2 regions of the Bradyrhizobium sp. 1200_D9_N1_1 genome follow, and region 1 is predicted to be linked to the other one. Evidence: riboswitches for the same ligand, from Rfam matches in the RefSeq annotation. Region 1 holds a riboswitch; the other holds the start of a gene.
The links. Region 1 has a riboswitch for cobalamin ahead of AB5K84_RS30705 (TonB-dependent receptor). Riboswitches for the same ligand answer to the same signal wherever they lie in the genome.
Positions count from the first base shown of each region.

Region 2: it holds a riboswitch for cobalamin, as region 1 does, so the genes downstream of both, metE (5-methyltetrahydropteroyltriglutamate--homocysteine S-methyltransferase) here and AB5K84_RS30705 (TonB-dependent receptor) in region 1, are expected to answer to the same signal.

Region 1 covers NZ_CP197226.1:6,365,298-6,374,204, reverse strand. The annotation lists gene cobT (nicotinate-nucleotide--dimethylbenzimidazole phosphoribosyltransferase) at 1-859, shown strand, start outside; gene AB5K84_RS30710 (histidine phosphatase family protein) at 866-1,438, opposite strand; cobalamin riboswitch at 1,511-1,712, shown strand; gene AB5K84_RS30705 (TonB-dependent receptor) at 1,826-4,174, shown strand; gene AB5K84_RS30700 (PepSY domain-containing protein) at 4,187-5,608, shown strand; gene AB5K84_RS30695 (amidase) at 5,764-7,131, opposite strand; gene AB5K84_RS30690 (MFS transporter) at 7,112-8,302, opposite strand; gene AB5K84_RS30685 (hydroxyisourate hydrolase) at 8,329-8,664, shown strand; gene AB5K84_RS30680 (ABC transporter permease) at 8,665-8,907, opposite strand, start outside.
Region 2 covers NZ_CP197226.1:7,827,353-7,836,259, reverse strand. The annotation lists gene AB5K84_RS37195 (carbonic anhydrase) at 1-361, opposite strand, end outside; gene AB5K84_RS37190 (thermonuclease family protein) at 370-1,083, opposite strand; gene AB5K84_RS37185 (hypothetical protein) at 2,218-2,943, opposite strand; gene AB5K84_RS37180 (hypothetical protein) at 3,289-3,579, opposite strand; cobalamin riboswitch at 3,931-4,132, shown strand; gene metE (5-methyltetrahydropteroyltriglutamate--homocysteine S-methyltransferase) at 4,234-6,579, shown strand; gene AB5K84_RS37170 (hypothetical protein) at 8,609-8,815, shown strand.

The DNA of each region.
Region 1 (8,907 bases):
GGGCGACCACGGCATCGTTGCGCAAGGCGTGTCGGCCTATCCGCAAGCCGTGACCATCGCGATGATGGCAAATTTTGCTTCGGGCGGCGCCGCGATCTCGGTGCTGGCGCGCGAGTTGGGTTCGCACCTGGAAGTCGTTGACGCCGGCACGCTGTCGCAAGACGAGATGATAGGCATCGTCACCGACAGGCCGCGCCATGGCACGCGCGATTTCAGCGTCGAGGCTGCGCTCACGCTTGCAGAGCTGGCCTTCGCCTTCGAGGCCGGCGAGCGTGCGGTTGCGCGCGCGGCAGCCAGCCAGCCCGATCTTCTGATCTTCGGCGAGATGGGCATCGGCAACACCACGACCTCGGCGGCGATCGCGGCGAGTCTGCTCGGCGTGAGCGCCGAGGAAATCGCGGGCAGCGGCACCGGCGTCGATGCCGCCGGCCGTGCGCACAAGGCGCGCGTGATCGATGCCGCGATTGTGCGTCATGGCGTTGCGGCTGCATCGCCCGAAAAAATCCTGTGCGCCGTCGGCGGCCTCGAGATCGCGGCCATCTGCGGGGCCATCATTGCGGCCGCGCAGCGCCGCATTCCCGTATTGATCGACGGCTTCATCGTGTCGGTCGCGGCGCTGGCGGCCGTGCGCCTCAATCCGTCGTGCCAGCCTTTCCTGCTGCCCTCGCATCAATCGGCGGAGCAGGGGCATCGGCTGGTGCTTCGCGCACTGAACGTGCAGCCGCTGATCAGCCTCGATCTCAGGCTCGGCGAGGGATCGGGCGCCGCCATCGCGCTGCCGCTGGTGCGATCGGCCTGTGCGCTTCACAACGGCATGGCGACGTTCGCGCAGGCCAATGTGCCGGATCGCCCGGCCTGATCCGGCTCACACCACGCGCTGATTGACCGACACGACGCGCCAGCCGGTCGCGAGCCGGTCGATCCTGGTCAGCGACAGCGGATCGATCACGAAGCGCAAGGCGGATTGCGGCGCAAGATCCAGCGCGATGCACAGTGCGGCGCGGATTGTGCCGGAATGCACGACGAGCGTAGCTGGCCCGGCTCCGATCCGTGACAGCCCATGCCGGACGCGCGCGACCTGATCCTCAAAGCTTTCACCTCCCGGTGGCCGCGCGTGCGCCGGATCGCCCCAGAATTGCGCATAGGCTTCGCCGCCGCTCGCGGCGAGTTCGTCATGTCGCCGGCCGGTCCAGTCGCCGAAATCCTGTTCGCTGAAGTTGCCCACCAGATCCGGTTCGAGCCCCAGCGCGCGCGCCGTCTCGACCGTGCGCCGCGACGGGCTGGCATAGCTCGCAGAGTCCCGCGGCAGGCGCTGCCGCAACGCCTGCAGTTGCGCGCGATCGCCGAGATCGGCGGGCGCGTCCGGCGCGTGAATCGTCCCCGCGACGCCGTCGACGGGTGCATGGCGTATCAGCCAGAGGAAGGTCTCGCCTTCCATGCTTATCTCCAAGGAAGTTGGTCGCTGTGGCAATAACGCCGCAACTGCCACATTGACTCTGTCTCGATCGTAATCCTAGATGCTCGCGACGGGTTCCCCCGAGAGGGGATGAAAAGGGAATGCGGTGCGGGGATGTTTCCCCAATGCCGCGGCTGCCCCCGCAACTGTAAGCGGATAATCCTTCGTCAGAAGCCACTGGGTCCTCGGTCCCGGGAAGGCGACGAAGTGGTGACGACCCGCGAGCCAGGAGACCTGCCGTCAGCCGTGGTCACACGCGAAGATGTCGGTCGGGGAGTACAGACATTCGGCTTCATCGGAGGGCTGACAAGCCCAGGGTGAGACCTCGTTCGCTGTGACGTGCCACTGACGTCATACCGAGGTCCCGCTGTGTCTTCCATCCGTATTGTACGATCGCGCCGATTCCTGCTCGCCTCTGCTGCTCTCACGTCGTTTACAGTCGCCGACCTGCCCGCCGCGCTGGCGCAGCAGGTCCGCGAACCGCTGCCGCCTGTCGAGGTGTCGCCCGCCCAGTCCCGCAAGCCGGCCAAGCCGGCTGCCCGGGACGCGCAGAGTGCGCGCCGCGCAGCAGCACGCAGGCCAGTGGTCGCATCGGCGGCGCCCAAGCCCGCCGTGCCGGCCGCGGGGGCGCCAACGCCGCTCAACAGCAATGCGGTGGCTGAGAGCGCCTCGCGTCTCGGCCTCACCGTGCGCGAGACGCCCGCGACCGTCGAGGTGATCTCGGCCGAGACCATGCGCGAGCAGGGCTATCGCACCGTGTCCGAGGTGGCGCAGGGCGCAGTCGGCGTCACCTCCGGCGACGCGCCGGGGGAGCCGGCGGGCTTCTCGATGCGCGGCTTCACCAACAGCCAGATCAACACGCTCTACAACGGCATCAAGATCGGCCCGCAGAACATGACCTCGCGGATCATGGACACCGCCAATCTGGAGGCCGTCGAATTCCTGAAGGGCCCGGCCTCGCTGATCTCGGGCGAGGGCGCCGCCGGCGGCTCGATCAACCTCGTCACCAAGCAGCCGCACACCGGAGCGATCCGCAACGAGGCAGACTTCTCGTACGACTCCCTGAACTCGTTCCGCGCGCATTACGGCTCGGGCGGCAGCACCAACGTTCAGGGCCTCGACTACCGCTTCGACATCAGCCGCTCCTCGCTCAACGGCTTTGTCGACGACACCAACACCAAGACGCTCGACGTGTCCGGCCAGCTCAACTACCGCATCTCCGACAGCCTCAAGGTCTGGGGTGCGATCGAGTACCGCGAGGATCGCGGGAAGGCCTATTGGGGCGCGCCGCTGGTGCCGATCGCTTTCAGCGGCTCGCATGCGACGACGGGGATTGTTTCCGGCACCTACTTCAACAGGACCGACCTCGGGGCCGTCACGATCGATGACCGCACCTTCAACACCAACTACAACGTTCTCGACAACCGAAACGTAGCGCAAGAGGTCTGGTTGCGCGGCGGCTTCGAGCTGAAACTGGCGCCGGACCTGACGCTGAAGAGTCAGGCCTATGGCTACGGCGCGGAGCGGTCGTGGTTCAACAACGAGATCGAGGCGTTCGATTCCACGAAAAACCAAGTGTATCGCGAGCGCTTCTATGTCGCGCACAGCCAGCGCCTTGTCGGCAATATCACCGACCTGATCTGGGACACGAACATCGCAGGCTTCGACAACCGGCTGGTCACGACGCTGTCGTCGAGCTATCTCGACTTCGTCAGGCCAGGCGCGGCGAAATTCCCGAACGACTATGTTCCGCTGGTCGATTTCGATCGTGGCTATTACGGACTGCTCGCGACCAAGCAGCAGACCGCGCGCATCGACAACGAGGCGCTGTCGTTCGAGGACCGGCTGAAGCTGACGCGGACCTTCGCGCTGATCGGCGGGCTGCGCGTCGAGCATATCGGGCTCGACCGCAACTCGACCGACGAGAACGGTCTGGTGAACGCGGGCTTTCCGTTCACCAAGGACTGGGCGCCGGTGACGGGACGCATCGGCTACACCTGGGAGGCCGTTCCGGGCCTCACCTTCTTCAGCCAGTACGCGACCGGCGCTGATATCTCCGCCAACAACATCTTCCTGCTGCTGCCGACCCAGCCGCTGGACCTCACGACCGCGCGGACCTACGAGACCGGCGTCAAGCACCTGTTCTGGGACAACCGGGCGGAGTGGTCGTTCTCGGCCTACGACATCCTGCGCAAGAACGTCTATGCGGCGGCCGGCGGGCAGGCGCTCAATATTGCGGGACGGCAGGAGTCGAAGGGCGTCGAGCTCGCCGCCTCGGTGCGGCCGATCGAGCCCCTTCGGCTGTGGGGCAACATCGCTTATGTCGATGCGCGCTATGCCGACTACAATTTCGTCGGCGGATCGTTCTCGGGCAACACGCCGCCGAACGTGCCGCGCATCGTTGCCAATGCTGGCGCCTCGTACCGCTTCTTCACGCCGTGGCCGGTTGAAGTCGGCATCACCGGCCGTCATGTCGGCGACCGCTACAATACCGATGCCAACACGGTGACGATGAAGGCGTATACCGTCGCCGACGTCTATGCCTTCGTCGACATTCCCAAGACGGTATTCAACGCGGTCGATCAGGCTCGCCTGACCTTCCGCGTGCGCAACATCGCCGACAAGCGCTACGCGATATGGGGCGATCCGTTCTATCCCGACCAGATCTTGCTGGGCGCGCCGCGAACCTATGAACTCTCGGCCGCATTCAAATGGTAGGGCGCTGACCACATGATGGGCGCGATCGTCCTGCTGCATCGCTGGCTCGGGATCGCGTTCTGCCTGCTGTTCGCGATGTGGTTCGCGACGGGAATCGTGATGCACTTCGTTCCGTTTCCATCGCTGACGGAAGCAGAGCGGATTGCCGGTCTCGCGCCGGTGGATCGTACGGAGGTGAGGATCGGCGTTGCCGATGCCGTGGCCGCGAGCGGCATCGCCGATGCTACGCGCCTGCGCCTGATTCAGCGGAGCGATGGGCCGGTCTATGTCGTGTCGGGGTCCTCGCACCTTCGCGCGGTTCGCGCGACAGACGGACAGGATGCATCGGTGCGGTCGCCCGAGGCCGCGCTCGCCATCGCGCAGGTGCATGCGCGCCAACGCGGGCTCGATGCCGCGCATGCGGCTGTCGTTGCGCAGGCGGACTACGACCAGTGGAGCGTGCCGAACGGCTTTGATCGTCACCGGCCCTTGTTTCGCGTGGCCCTCGGAGATGCGGCCGGAACGGAGCTCTACGTCTCGTCGCGCACCGGCGAGGTTGTGCTGGATACGACGCGAAGCGAGCGCGGCTGGAACCTCGTCGGCAGCGTCCTGCACTGGATCTATCCGACGGTCCTCAGGAGCAACTGGGCGCTGTGGGACGGCGTGGTCTGGACGCTGTCGCTGTTGGCGCTGATTGCAGCCATGCTGGGTGCAGTGCTCGGAATCGTGCGGTCCAGGATGCGAAGATACCGGATCTCCTCGCCTTATCGCGGCTGGCACGCCCTTCATCATATCATCGGCCTCGTGGCGACCGTCTTCGTGCTGACGTGGATCTTCAGTGGATGGCTCTCCATGGATCACGGCCGGCTGTTCTCGCGAGGGCAGCTGACCCCGGCCGAAGCCGGCGTGATCGATGCATCGCCGGACTGGACGACCGCCCCATCGGCGGAACGGAAGCGAATATCGCCCTCGGCCCGAGAGGTCGAATGGTTTGCCGTTGACGGCAGCCTCTATCGACGCGAGCGGATTGGTCTCGAGAAACAGGTTGTGGTTGGGCCCGACAGTGAGGAGGCGCCGATCGTCAGTGCGCGGGTGATCGGGAGCATGGTGACGAAGCTTGCGACAGCCTGCAATGCGCCGTCTATTCTCGCGGATAGCGACGATTATCCCGCGCAGTCCGTCGTTCCCGGTGGACCCGTCTACCGTTCCCGCTGCGGCGGCCTCTGGTTCGACATCGACAGCGCCGACGGCCGTGTGCTGCAAAGGCTGGATGCGTCGCGGCGAGCCTATCGCTGGTTCTACGGCGCGCTGCACACGCTAGATTTTCCAGTCCTGCAGGCGCATCCGCGTTTGCGCGATGTCCTGATCGTGGGCCTCTGCGCGCTCGGACTGGTGTTCTCCATCACCGGCATCGTCATCGGCTGGTGGCGGTTGCGTCTGTCTTTCGTCAGCTAGGACGTCCGATCAAACAAAAAGTGCGAAAACAACCCCATGCACAGTAGCCGGTGATAGTGGAATCAACGGCTTACGCAGGCATCGGCGCGATTTGACCCGTCGGGCAAAACAGGGGTATATTGCGACTATTCCGAAATCGTCGCGATCTCGCAAAGCTACGCCTGCAACTGCGCCTCGATATGCCGCGCGGCGCGCAGCAGCGTGCGGTCCTGGCCGCGCCGGGCGATGATCTGGAGGCCGAATGGAAGCCCGCGGGCGTCGGTGCCGCAGGGAAGTGAAATCGCCGGCAGGCGGGCGTGATTGACGAACGGCGTGAACACCGCATGCGCGCGCGGGCTCGCTGCACGGCCGCCGATCATGTCGGGTCCGAGCTGGGTGAACGGCCAGGCGACGCAGGGGACTGTCGGCGTCAGCAGCAGATCGACCTCGGCGAAGAAGGCCGCGAAGGCATTGGCGATCGCGGCGCTCGCGACCAGCGCACCCGCGACGTCCGCGCCTGACCAGGACAGCCCTCGCTCGATCTGCCTGGCGATGTCAGGGTCGAAGACAGTCGGGTCCTTGCGAAAAGCGTCTCCATGGAGCGCGGCAAGGCCAGCGTGCTGAAGCGGCATGAGGGCCTCTTCCGTCGCACCCGCCGGCCAGGTGGGATCGCGCAGCGCGATGCTGAGTCCTGCGGCGGAGAGACGCGCGACTGCGGAAACGAGCCCGTTGGCGACAACGTCATCGACCGCAACGTCGAGCCCGAGCCGCGGTGAGAAGGCGATACGAAGGCCGGCGATGTCCTCGGCTTCTTGCGCAATGCCGGCTGCATCCGGATCGCGCGGATCGGCGCCGGCCATGGCTTCGAACGCCAGCGCGATATCGGCAACATCGGCGGCGATCGGCGCGATGACCGACAGGCCGAAGAACGGCTCGGCGAAACCGGGCCCATAGGGGATCGCGCCATAGGACGGCTTGAAGCCGGCGACGCCCACATGGGCCGGCGGCCTGCGGCTGGAGCCGCCCGCATCGGTGCCGATCGCGAGGGGCACGAGGCCGGCTGCGACGGCGGTGGCGGGTCCACCCGAAGAGCCGCCCGGCGTCAACGCGGGATCGAGGGGATGTCGCGTCGGGCCGTACAGCGGCGATGTCGTGACGCCCTTGCTGGCGAATTCGGAGGTTGCGCCAATGCCGACGATGACCGCGCCGGCCTTGCGCAGGCGCTCGATCGCAATTGCATCCTGTGGCGCGATGAAATCGGCGAACAGGCGCGAGCCCTGCGTGATGCGCCAGCCGCTGGCCCAGATGTTGTCCTTGACGAGGATGGGGACGCCGGCCAGCGGCATTGTCTCGCCGGCACGCAGGCGATCGTCGACCGCCGCCGCGTCGGCCAGCGTGCGTGCGGGATCGGTCGTGACCACTGCGTTCAAGGCCTTGGCGGCGTCTATGCGGCCAAGGGCGGCCTTCGCCGTGTCGACGGCGGTCATCCGCCCGGCGGTGACGGCGGCTGCGATCTCGCGCGCACTATGCGTCGGTTTTGTCATGGCCTCCCCACATCAGCGCCAATGTGCCGCAGAGGGCAAGACAGGCCAAGGCGAAGAACGCCGCGCCAAGGCCGGCCACACCGTCCAGGATCGACACCACGGCCGGCGCCGCCAGTAGGCCCGCATAGGACGCGGTCAGCACCGCGCCGGTGGTCTCGCCGATCCGGTCCTGCGGGGCGAGGCGCGCGATCTCGGCGATGAAGACGCCGTTCCAGCCCGAGGCCGTCAGGCCGAACAGCGCCGCAACTGCGAACTGCCAGTTGCGGCTGAGCGATCCGCCGTCGAGGCCGAGCAGCGCGGCGCAGAAGGCCATGCCGAGGCCGATGACGATGAGCACGGCGCGGGGGGCGTCGAGGCGCATGGCGACGTAGCCCCAGCCGAGCCGGCCGACGAGACCGCCGGCTTGCGCGCAGGCGAGCGCCATGCCGGCCTCGATATGGCCAAGACCAAGCTCGCGGGTGCCGAGCGTGACGAAGACGGTGTTGAGCGACACCTGCATCGCGCTGAACGGCATCGATGCCAGCGCCAGCATCGCGATCCGCCGGTCCGCGGTCACCAGTGCCAGCCGCGCGCGCAGATCGAGCTTTGGGGGCGGGACGAGCTTGCCGGCGTAGGCCGGCCGCAGCCACTCGAACAGCGCGATCGCGAACAGCGCCAGGGCAGCAACGGCCGCATAGCACCAGGCCGGCCCGAACGCGATGGCGATCGCGGGCAGGGCCAGCGAGCCGCAGACCGCGCCGATCTGGTTGCCGGTCTGGCGCACCGAGAAGACGAAGGCGCGGCGCTCGGCGGTCACCAGCCGCGCCAGCAGCGCTGCGCTTGCCGGCGTCTCGGGGCCCATGGCAAGGCCGAGGCAGAGGCCCGCGGCGAGCAGGGCGGCGCTCGATCCGAGCGAAGCCAGTGCCATGCTGACGACGATGGCCGCCGCGCACAGGCTCGCGATCCGCAGCGAGCCAACCCGCGCGATGAAGCCGCCGCCCCAGAACGAGGCGGGGATACCGACGGCGAACACCGCGCATGAGAACATCGAGAGCTGCCAGACCTCGATATGGGCGCGCGGCGCGACCACGCCGGGCGCGAACAAGGCGAGCGCGACCAGCGCCTGGAGCCAGGTCATCGCGCCCAGGGCTGGCAGCAGTGCTGGCCGAGCGGCGGCGTTTCCGTCTACCATGGCGGCACGCTCAGGGGAGGGACATGATGGCAGGCGGTATTTCCATTCACGCGGTCGATGTGGCGAGCGGACGGCCCGCGCAGGGGCTGCGCGTCGAGATCTGGCGGATCGATCCCGACTCCTCGCGCATCGCCGACGGGCGGCTCGGCGCCAATGGCGTGCTCGATCACCCCATAGTGCAAGGCGCCGGTGTGACGGCCGGCGAGTACGAGGTCCTGTTTCATCTCGGCGAGTTCTTTGCGGACAGCGACGGTTTTCTCACGGTGACGCCGTTCCGCTTCCGCATCAAGAACGTTGACGAGCATTTTCACCTGCCGCTGAAATTCACGCGCTGGGGGTATTCGCTGTTCCGCGGCGCCTGATCAATTCGTCAGCCGCCGCGACAGGCCCGTGACGCGCTCCATGACGGCAACCAGCGCGACGGTCGCAATGATCAGCACGCCCGACAGGGCAGCGATGGTCACATCCAGCTTGCCCTCGAGGTCTTGCCACATCCGGATCGGCAGCATGTCGGTGGCGGCGTCGCGCAGGAACAGCGACACCGGCACATTGTCGAACGACGACATGAAGGCGATGAAGGCACCCGCGATGATGCCCGGCCGGAT
Region 2 (8,907 bases), 1.5 Mb from region 1:
AGACAAACAGATCACCGAGCCCGCTGTCGAACACAAGTTCGGGCGCCACGCGAGAGTCGGCGCAGCTCAAAACCGCCGCATATGGATTTTGGCCTTCGACCAAAGCCGAACGCTCGCGCCTGAAATCGTCGGCTCGCGATGTACCCTGGACATAACGATCGTTTCCCATCAGCAGCCGCTTCAGGGCAGCATCTGGCGACAGCAGGTTATCTGGCTTGGGCGTGCCTTTTGCTTCCCTTGCATCGGCAATTTTATTGCCGAATCGTAGGAAAACTGTCGAAGCAGCAAACAACAACAGCGAACGGCGCGAACGCGCAGTGCTGGTTAAATGGTTCATATTTGGAGAATTGGCTGCATGCATGTGTCGCCTCATCGCACGGCCTTACGCCACCCGGTGGCTTCGGCTTCCGCTTCGCTACAAAGCCAGCGTTCGCTGCGCTTCTTCGTCATATCGATTAGTTCGTAGCTGGCTTGCCCTGGCAGGTGATAAATCCGCTCGCCGCTGCGCTCGACAGTGCCTTTTATCAGGCACTCGGGGGACGGTGGTTCCGACAGCAGGACTGATCCGAGCAGTACTTCCTGCGCGTCGATCGGAACCGACCACGCGCCGATGATCATCGTGCCCTTATTGCGGCGAGGCCAGTCCCACGGAGCGATGAACGCTCCCGACCACAGTCCGGCATGGGCTGTGCTTGCCGACAACTCATAGACAGCGTGAGATGCAGCAGCCGATAGTGCCCAGCCCGAGCGTACCATCCAGACATTCACATTCTCGCCTTCGATGAAGCAGTTACCGAGGGCTCGTCTGTACTCATCGACTCTCTGGGTGTGACAATCCCAGGTTCGCCCATTTGAATGCTTGATAAGCTCGTCGCGAGCAGCTACGCCGCAGGCCCATTTGCGACCGTTGGTGTCGAGACAAATCTGGTCCGTCTCAGGAGCTTCGATGCCTGAGAGCCGAACGTTGGTTTTCTCGATCTCGATCGTATTGCCGTCGAGGATGCGCGGAGCACCGCTGAGCGTCGCGGCGCAGACCGGAGATGTGACGAGAGCGAGCAATGCGAACATAATTCCGCGGTTCACCGACAATAACCTTTCGCTCCTGATCCACGTTTCACGCACGATACGGTGCCGATACATTCGACTGCTTGACAGCATTATGTGCGTTATTCCGCCGGCATTTCCGAGCGCTCTATGAGCGCTTCGCCGGAACGCGAACCTACGGCCTGACGCTGCGTAAGGATCAAGTGATTTCTTCGGGGCGGGCGGCGGTATTCTTCGAGCATCGGCTCTCTCACTAGGACCGCGCTGTACCCTCCACCTGAGGGGGAAATCCTCGCGGGCGGGCCGAACGGGCGATGCTGAACAAACCCGAACCCCGGAATGTTGTGTTTTGCAAAAAAGGAGACCGACTATGAAGCGCCGGCGCTCGCGGTGGAGTCAGGCGTTGAGGAGCAACCTTGTTCTGGTCGGCCACGGCTCCCAGCGGCAATCTTGCCGCTGCCGACGGTTCTGCGATGAAATTTCGCATTTCACACGAAAAGATGTGAAAAATCTTGTCTGGCTCGCTCTGACCGATTTAGAAGAAGACGCAATGGAGTTCAGCGTAGACGCCCGCGCATAACTTAGCTCCTTGCGCGAGCAAACCGCGCAAATCCGATGCCTTTTCCGCCCGGCAGGATGATCGTTGATGTCGACCAGGGCAGGTGGAGCACAGTTATAGAAGTGTTTTCCATGCTTCGAAATCCGGATCTATGACGTGCAGACGAATGGGTGCCAGATAAGCTAGGGCCGAGCCAGTCTGGTCCTCGACGTTCTTGCGTACGGCTCTGAGCTTCCCGGTCTGCACGCTCCGAAATGCGCAAGCGCCCAGCGGTATGCTGGGTTGCTACCGGTGAACGGTTTCCGGTAACTTCCTCGCCGGCTTCGTCTCAGCACTCATTTCCTGGTGCCTTCGACGTTGCTACGCAAACTGATGTCCTCACACCGGGTGGAGTGAAGGCGGGAAAACCACATCTCGCAAGCTCGTGCGCGCCGCTGACACTAGGCGGAACAAACGGAATCGCGCGGCCCGACCTTCTTGCGACGGGACGGACTGCTGCGAGAAAGGCACCCGGACCGTTGCGGATGCTAAAACAAAGCAAGTGTAGAGCGCGTATGTCTTGCAATAGGTTCGAGGCGCTCCGCCACTGCGGCAAGATGTTGCTCTGCGGCGGTTTACTCAGGCCTTGGCTCTCCTAAGTCTTCCTCTTCTTTTGGCTCGGTGCGTTGGAACCAGGAGCCAGGGGGAAATTTCGCGATGCGTTTGGCAAAGGAGGATTGTGGCTCCCAATCCTGTCCTTCTCTCTTCTCGAAAGTGATGACCCCGTTGTGTGTAAAATAACGTGGTCCTTGGATACTACAATTCACCAAGAGCAGAACGCGCCACACGCCACCCTTCTCGGCCGGTTTATCATTCCGCTTCGGTAAGTAGTCCACTCCAACTGGTTCAATGATAGTGCAGCGGCCCTGCCGCAGAAGATCGCCGAGCCGGCCTTGCGGGGTAGTCACAAAGTTGAAGTTGGCCGGATCATGCAGAAAGCGAAGATTTGCGTCCCTTTCGCCATCTGCGACTTCACTGGCGATTAGGGAGAGCGCCAGGGCGCGCCAGCCCAATTCCATCGGCTTCGCATAAGTCGACGCAAGTTCAAGCGTGCCGTCGAGGGCGATCTTCCAGGCGATAACGTACTGTTCGTCCGATTTGTTGTCCCGGTGTCTGGTCCACGAAACGAAAATAAAGTCGTTTTGGCCAAGTTCAACAACGCCCCACATTTGAGGCACGAACTGTGCCACCTTCGAGACATTGGAGATAATTTGTTCTATCGTCTCACCATCTTGCGCTCGCCAAGTTGACTTCAGTCGTTCGACAAGGGGACTGTCGCTGGCCCGAATATTATTGCTCATGGCAGCCGGCCAGGCGAGGCAGATTAAAAATCCGACCACGCTAAGCCATAGCGCGGGTCTTCCAGGCATTCTCTTCATAACCCTCGGCCTATCGCGTTTCATCCAAATATCTTGTGAAGCAGGCAACCTCGAACCTGCTATGCCATCGCAAGAAGTTTACGGGGATGCACCCGCTAGCTGTCCCGCGCGAGCAGGCGCTCCCCTCTATGTCATGCGCAGCTAACTTCCCCGGCAGCGACTGCGTCAATTGGCTGAGCTGGACCTGCCCAGAGGAGGAGACTGGGCATTCCGAGGGTCTGCATTCTTCGTGCCAGGCAATAGGCGGAAAATTTCACGGAGTTTGTGTCACTCTTGTCGACTTTCCGACCTTTGCATGTTTTCGATGTTTCTGTTTGGCGTATCCGCCGCAGCTTGTGCATCCATGTCCCGCACCGGATATTTAGCAGAAGAGTTGAACGCCTCGATGCCGGATGCCTGTGGACGGAAGTGGGTTTGCCGCCATTGAGCTGTGTGGTTCGCTATCGTGCCGCCCGCGTTCGAGCTGCGTGATTGCCAAGCACCAAGCCGGCTTGATCCCAGCTCTGAAGTCTGGGTGGCACGCAAATCAACCCCTCGCCAGTTGCTAAATTTCGCCACGTGCCTTGGCCTATTCGCCGCAGATCCTTTAGTTGAGCGAAGAGCTGGCTAGCTGAGGTGCTGGGCGAACCTCTGGAAATCGCAAAGCCGCATTGAAAGCGCTCTGATATAACGTCGGTACTCCCGCCGGCAGGCTGCTTCTGTCCCTTTCATCAATTTAGCGTGCGGCTCCGCCTCAAGGCAGCTCCGATGCTTATCCGGCATCTGAGAAGGATATGTCTGATTATGACATCTCTGATGAGAGAATGTTTCTAGATGGTGAAGTCACAGAGATGCACGGTCATTCGGCTAGCGGATGTCGCAGATTAGCTTGCACATAATCTGAGAGGTTGACGGAAGAGTTCTCCTGCCGATAATCCAAGTCGTCGAGGTTCTCCGGTTCCCATTGATCCGGAGCTAAGAGGGAAGCCGGTGCAAATGCCGGCTCTGCCCCCGCAACTGTGAGCGGCGAGCCGCTGTCCGACGATGTCGCTGAAGCCTGCACGGCTTCGGGAAGGCCGGACAGCAGCGATGACCAGCAAGCCAGGAGACCGGCCCCGACAATATATTGGTCCACGGGCGGGGTGTCTCGGTGGTGCGCCAAGCAGCCGTCGCACGCGCGACTTCTCCTGCCTGCGTCCGCCATGGCCTTTGTCCCCAACAGGGGTTAACGCTATGTCTCCTCTCTCTCTTCCAGTTGCTACGCTCGGAACGCCACGCATCGGCCCAAGGCGTGAGCTCAAGCTCGCTCTAGAAAGCTACTGGGCTGGAAAGATTAGTGAACAGCAGTTGCACGAAGACGCATTCGGCCTACGCGCAGCGAACTGGGCTCGTCAAAAATCGCTCGGCGTCACGATCATTCCGTCAAACGACTTCTCGCTGTATGATCAGGTGCTCGATACAAGCGTCATGGTTGGCGCAATCCCGGAGATCTACGCCGCGAACGGAGAATCCGTTTCGCTCCAAACGTACTTCGCCATGGCCCGCGGATCGCAATGCGGCGAGCAGGATGCGAGTTGCGCCCAGAGCCCGCGGGGATCTGGCGTGCCCGCGCAGGAAATGACCAAGTGGTTCGATACCAACTACCACTACATGGTTCCTGAGTTTTACCGGGGACAGGCGTTCAGACTGTGCTCTCGCAAACCCGTCGAAGAGTATGAGGAAGCGAGGGCTCTTGGCTTTCAGACCCGCCCTGTCCTGATCGGGCCGGTCACATTTTTAAAGCTCGGCAAGAGTACCGATAGTGCGTTCCAGCCCCTCTCTCTCCTCGATGATCTGATACCCGTCTATATCGACCTTCTGCATGAATTAGCCAAACGAGGGGCAAGTTGGGTTCAGTTTGACGAGCCCTGCCTGGTCCTTGATCTGGATGAGGCGGCGCGAAATTCGTTGCTGCACGCCTATAACCGGTTCGCAAAGGAGGGACCCGCTATCAAGATCATGCTTGCGAGCTATTTCGGCGCCCTAGGCGACAATCTGGATACTGCCTTGAGCCTGCCAATTTCCGGTCTGCACGTCGATTTGGTTCGAGCGCCAGAACTATTGGATCAGATCGTTGCTGACGGCCGAAGTGATCTCGTCATGTCGCTCGGTGTCATCGACGGCCGGAATGTGTGGCGGTCGAACTTGCCGTCGCTCCGTCAGCGGCTGAAGCCCTCGATTGCGAAGCTTGGCAGGCACCGTGTACAGCTCGCTCCATCCTGCTCGCTGCTTCACGTGCCGGTCGATGTTGAACTCGAGACCGGGCTCGCGTCCGACGTCAAGAGCTGGCTTGCTTTCTCGGTTCAGAAGATGCGTGAGCTTGCGATCCTGGCGCGGGTACTCGCAGGCGACCAGAATGTTGGGCTAGCTCTTGCCGAGTCGGAATGCGCTGCGACTGCCCGCCGGACCTCGCCGAAGATCCATAATGCCAACGTCGCTGTCCGAATGAGGGCGATCGATCAGACGATGCGCCAGCGCGCCACCCCGTTTGCCCGTCGTTCCGAGATCCAAAGGGAACGCTTTGGACTACCGGCTTTTCCCACCACGACGATAGGATCGTTTCCGCAGACCACAGCGGTGCGAAATGCTCGCGCGGCGCATGCGCGAGGTGCGATGAGCGAGGAGCAATACGACAGGTTCCTCAAAGAGGAGATAGCCCGCGCCGTACGTTGGCAGGAGGACATCGGTCTTGACGTCCTCGTTCATGGCGAATTCGAGCGTAATGACATGGTGCAGTACTTCAGCGAGCAACTCGCCGGCTTCGCATTTACAAGGAATGGATGGGTTCAGTCCTATGGTTCGCGCTGCGTTAGGCCCCCGATCCTGTTTGGCGATGTAGTGCGGCCGAAGCCGATCACCGTGGAATGGTGGCGCTACGCGCAATCACTAACTAGTAAGCCGATGAAGGCGATGTTGACCGGACCGGTGACGATCCTGAACTGGTCGTTTGTTCGCGATGATATTCCTAGAAGCGAGGTCTGCCGTCAGCTTGCGCTCGCGATGCGCGATGAAGTCCGCGATCTCGAGAATGCCGGTGCGGCGATGATACAGATCGACGAAGCTGCACTTCGCGAAGGATTGCCATTGCGCCGGTCGGACTGGAAGGCATATCTCGATTGGGCCGGAGATTGCTTCCGCATCTGCTCATCGGGCGTTACCGATCAAACGCAAATCCATACACATATGTGCTACTCAGAGTTTAACGACATCATCGGTGCGATCGCTGCAATGGATGCGGATGTCATTTCAATCGAGACGTCGCGATCGAAAATGGAGCTGCTGGATGCGTTCAGGAGGTACGAATATCCAAATCAAATCGGACCGGGCGTGTACGACATTCACTCTCCGCGCGTTCCCGAGACGGACGAAATGAAGGAGCTGATCGTGCTAGCTCGGACGCGCTTGCAGGATTCTCAGCTCTGGGTCAATCCGGACTGCGGCCTAAAAACGCGCAAATGGGAGGAGGTTCGGCCTGCGCTCGCCAACATGGTCGCTGCCGCGCGCGAACTGCGCGCTGCATCCGATCCGCAAATCCGTTGATCCCGAGCTCCGGTCTGTTCTCGACAAAGCTAATTGGGTTATGGTGATTTACGCTTTCCACATTATCGAGGCTATCCTTGCCGCTGACAAAATGCCCGGTCCACTTCGTGGACCGGGGAAGGTACGGTCTCGGAGAAAAGATGGTGACGCGTTACGCTAGTTTCGTCGGCCGCGGGAGAATTGCCGGCTGCTCGATCAAGGCGACGACATTCGCCGAAAATCTGCGACCCATTCAAGCAGAAGTGCCGCAGCTCAATCATGCCATGGTACGCGGCCGTCTAGGCTGTGATTTGTCGCTCATGGGCACGTTGGCAACGGCCGCGACAGCAATGAGAAAACTAATGCTTGACGGACACCGCAAGGCACCGGCGCGGATTCGGTCCGCTCGGAGATGCCGTCAGGCTCCCTCAATCAATCCACGCTAGATAGTTTCCGAAGAGAGGACGTCAAAGGCACTCCGTACCCCAACTCACGCCAATCCATTTGGAATAACGGCTATCCGGGCCAGATACGCCAATGCGTTGGCCGCACAGCGATTTGCTCTCCGGTATTCGCGTTGATCCATCCGCCGAAGATCCGGCGGCAAGGAAAGACCACCCGGTGAATTGAATTACCCTCGATCACGGCAATCTCCAGATCCTGATCGAAGGGCGGCGCCTTTCCAAGCTGCTCCCATGTCAGATCATTAGATGCTGGGCGGTGTTCATAGCTGCGGGGTGACAAATTCAGATAACCTTGTTAACACCGCGCACATCGCTTGGGTTCTGCGCGGACGGGCCCAAGCCGATAACGTTCGGATGGCCCGCGTTCTCGATCGCGTCAGCCGCGGCGGAGGGCTATCGGCCATGCGCTGTTGTGACGAAACATGATCCGCTCGCGAACTGAAATATTTAGATCTGCGCCACGAAACGACATCTGAGCTTTGGTCGAATTGATTTGGATCAGCTCAAGGCCTCGGCCGTTGATATTTGTAGCTGTGCTGCACAAGTTAGACTGGACTCCAACTCCAGTAATCCGGCCCGGAGCAGGGTAAATGGTCCGGCCGTCTGTCATATCACGTCCCTTGTTGGTGAGACACATCTCCTTATCCTCCGGCGTCATCGTGTTGGTTGTGTGTGGGGGGCCTCCCTCACGCGCGCATTTTCTTAACACCGTTAGATGGGCGGCATCGCTCTGAGCCCATAGCAGGGCCGTCCCGCAGGCCGATAAAGTAGATGCCGTCGCAAGTCGGCGCAATTTATCATGTGGCCGGTCATTGGCCGCCGCGCGGCTGCGGCTGCGTCTGGTAGCAGTCCTAGGAACGGCAGCGGGTACCCGGGCAAGAAAGCATCATGGGCGTCAAGCATTTCGGTCCGCCGTGCGTCTGACCTTACTAGAAGACCACTTCTATCAGAGGCAGCCGCTGCAGCATTGATGCTTGTCAAAAAGTTGTGCGCGTCCGGGATCGGAGGCTCGTGACCGCTACCAGCCGCAGACGCTCGTCGACATGTTCCGAACTCGCGCTTCAGCCAGCGCCTCGCGTTCTCTGCAACAGACCAACGCGTTGAATTGAGGTGCAACCCACGCCCATGGCTAGGACAACTTTTCGCCATTGCTCCGTGCACGCCGACGGTCAATTGATGCTTCGCCTTTCACTCGGTCGCCTTGCCGGGCGCTGATAGACCTTAAGCTCCGGCGCTGAAGTCCTGGACCGGGCTTATCGAAACGTGGGCTAGGACAAGCGTGATGAGCGGCTTCTGCAATCGCGTCTTCAGGTGGACCGCCGATGCAAGTTCGGGGTTCTTGGTGCCCAGCGATCGCTTGCGCGCATAGCCGCCGGCGCATGGCAGAAATCAGCCCGCGATAAGCCTGCACTTGCGGCAGTCGTTCACAAGACTATCGCGGACAACTCGTAAAGTTCACGGCGGACTTTCTTGGCCTATCTTCGGAGGATCAGACAGACCTCTTGGGATGCTCCTTGAGGCAAATCAAATACTCCCCGCGCGAATGGCAGAATAGTGGATAAGCAAACCACACAAAGAGAGGGGGCATGCCTTCATTTAGCGTCCGGTTTATGAAGATCGTTTGCGACGATGCCGGCGGCGAGCATCGTGCGTGCCAGGCAGCATTCAAGGTCGATGCCGCCTCGCTGAGTGCTGCTGCTCAGCAGGCGGAGACCGATTTCTGCCGGCAAAGGCGGGTCCGCGATTGGACAATCTTCGCCGATGTACTGGAGCTTCGAACACCGCCTGCATGAGCCAATCCGTCCACATCATCTTCGAGCATTCCGCGAGGACGAGCTCTCCTGAGTTGCAAGGGCGTCGCACTTTCCGGGTTTCCAAGGAAGTT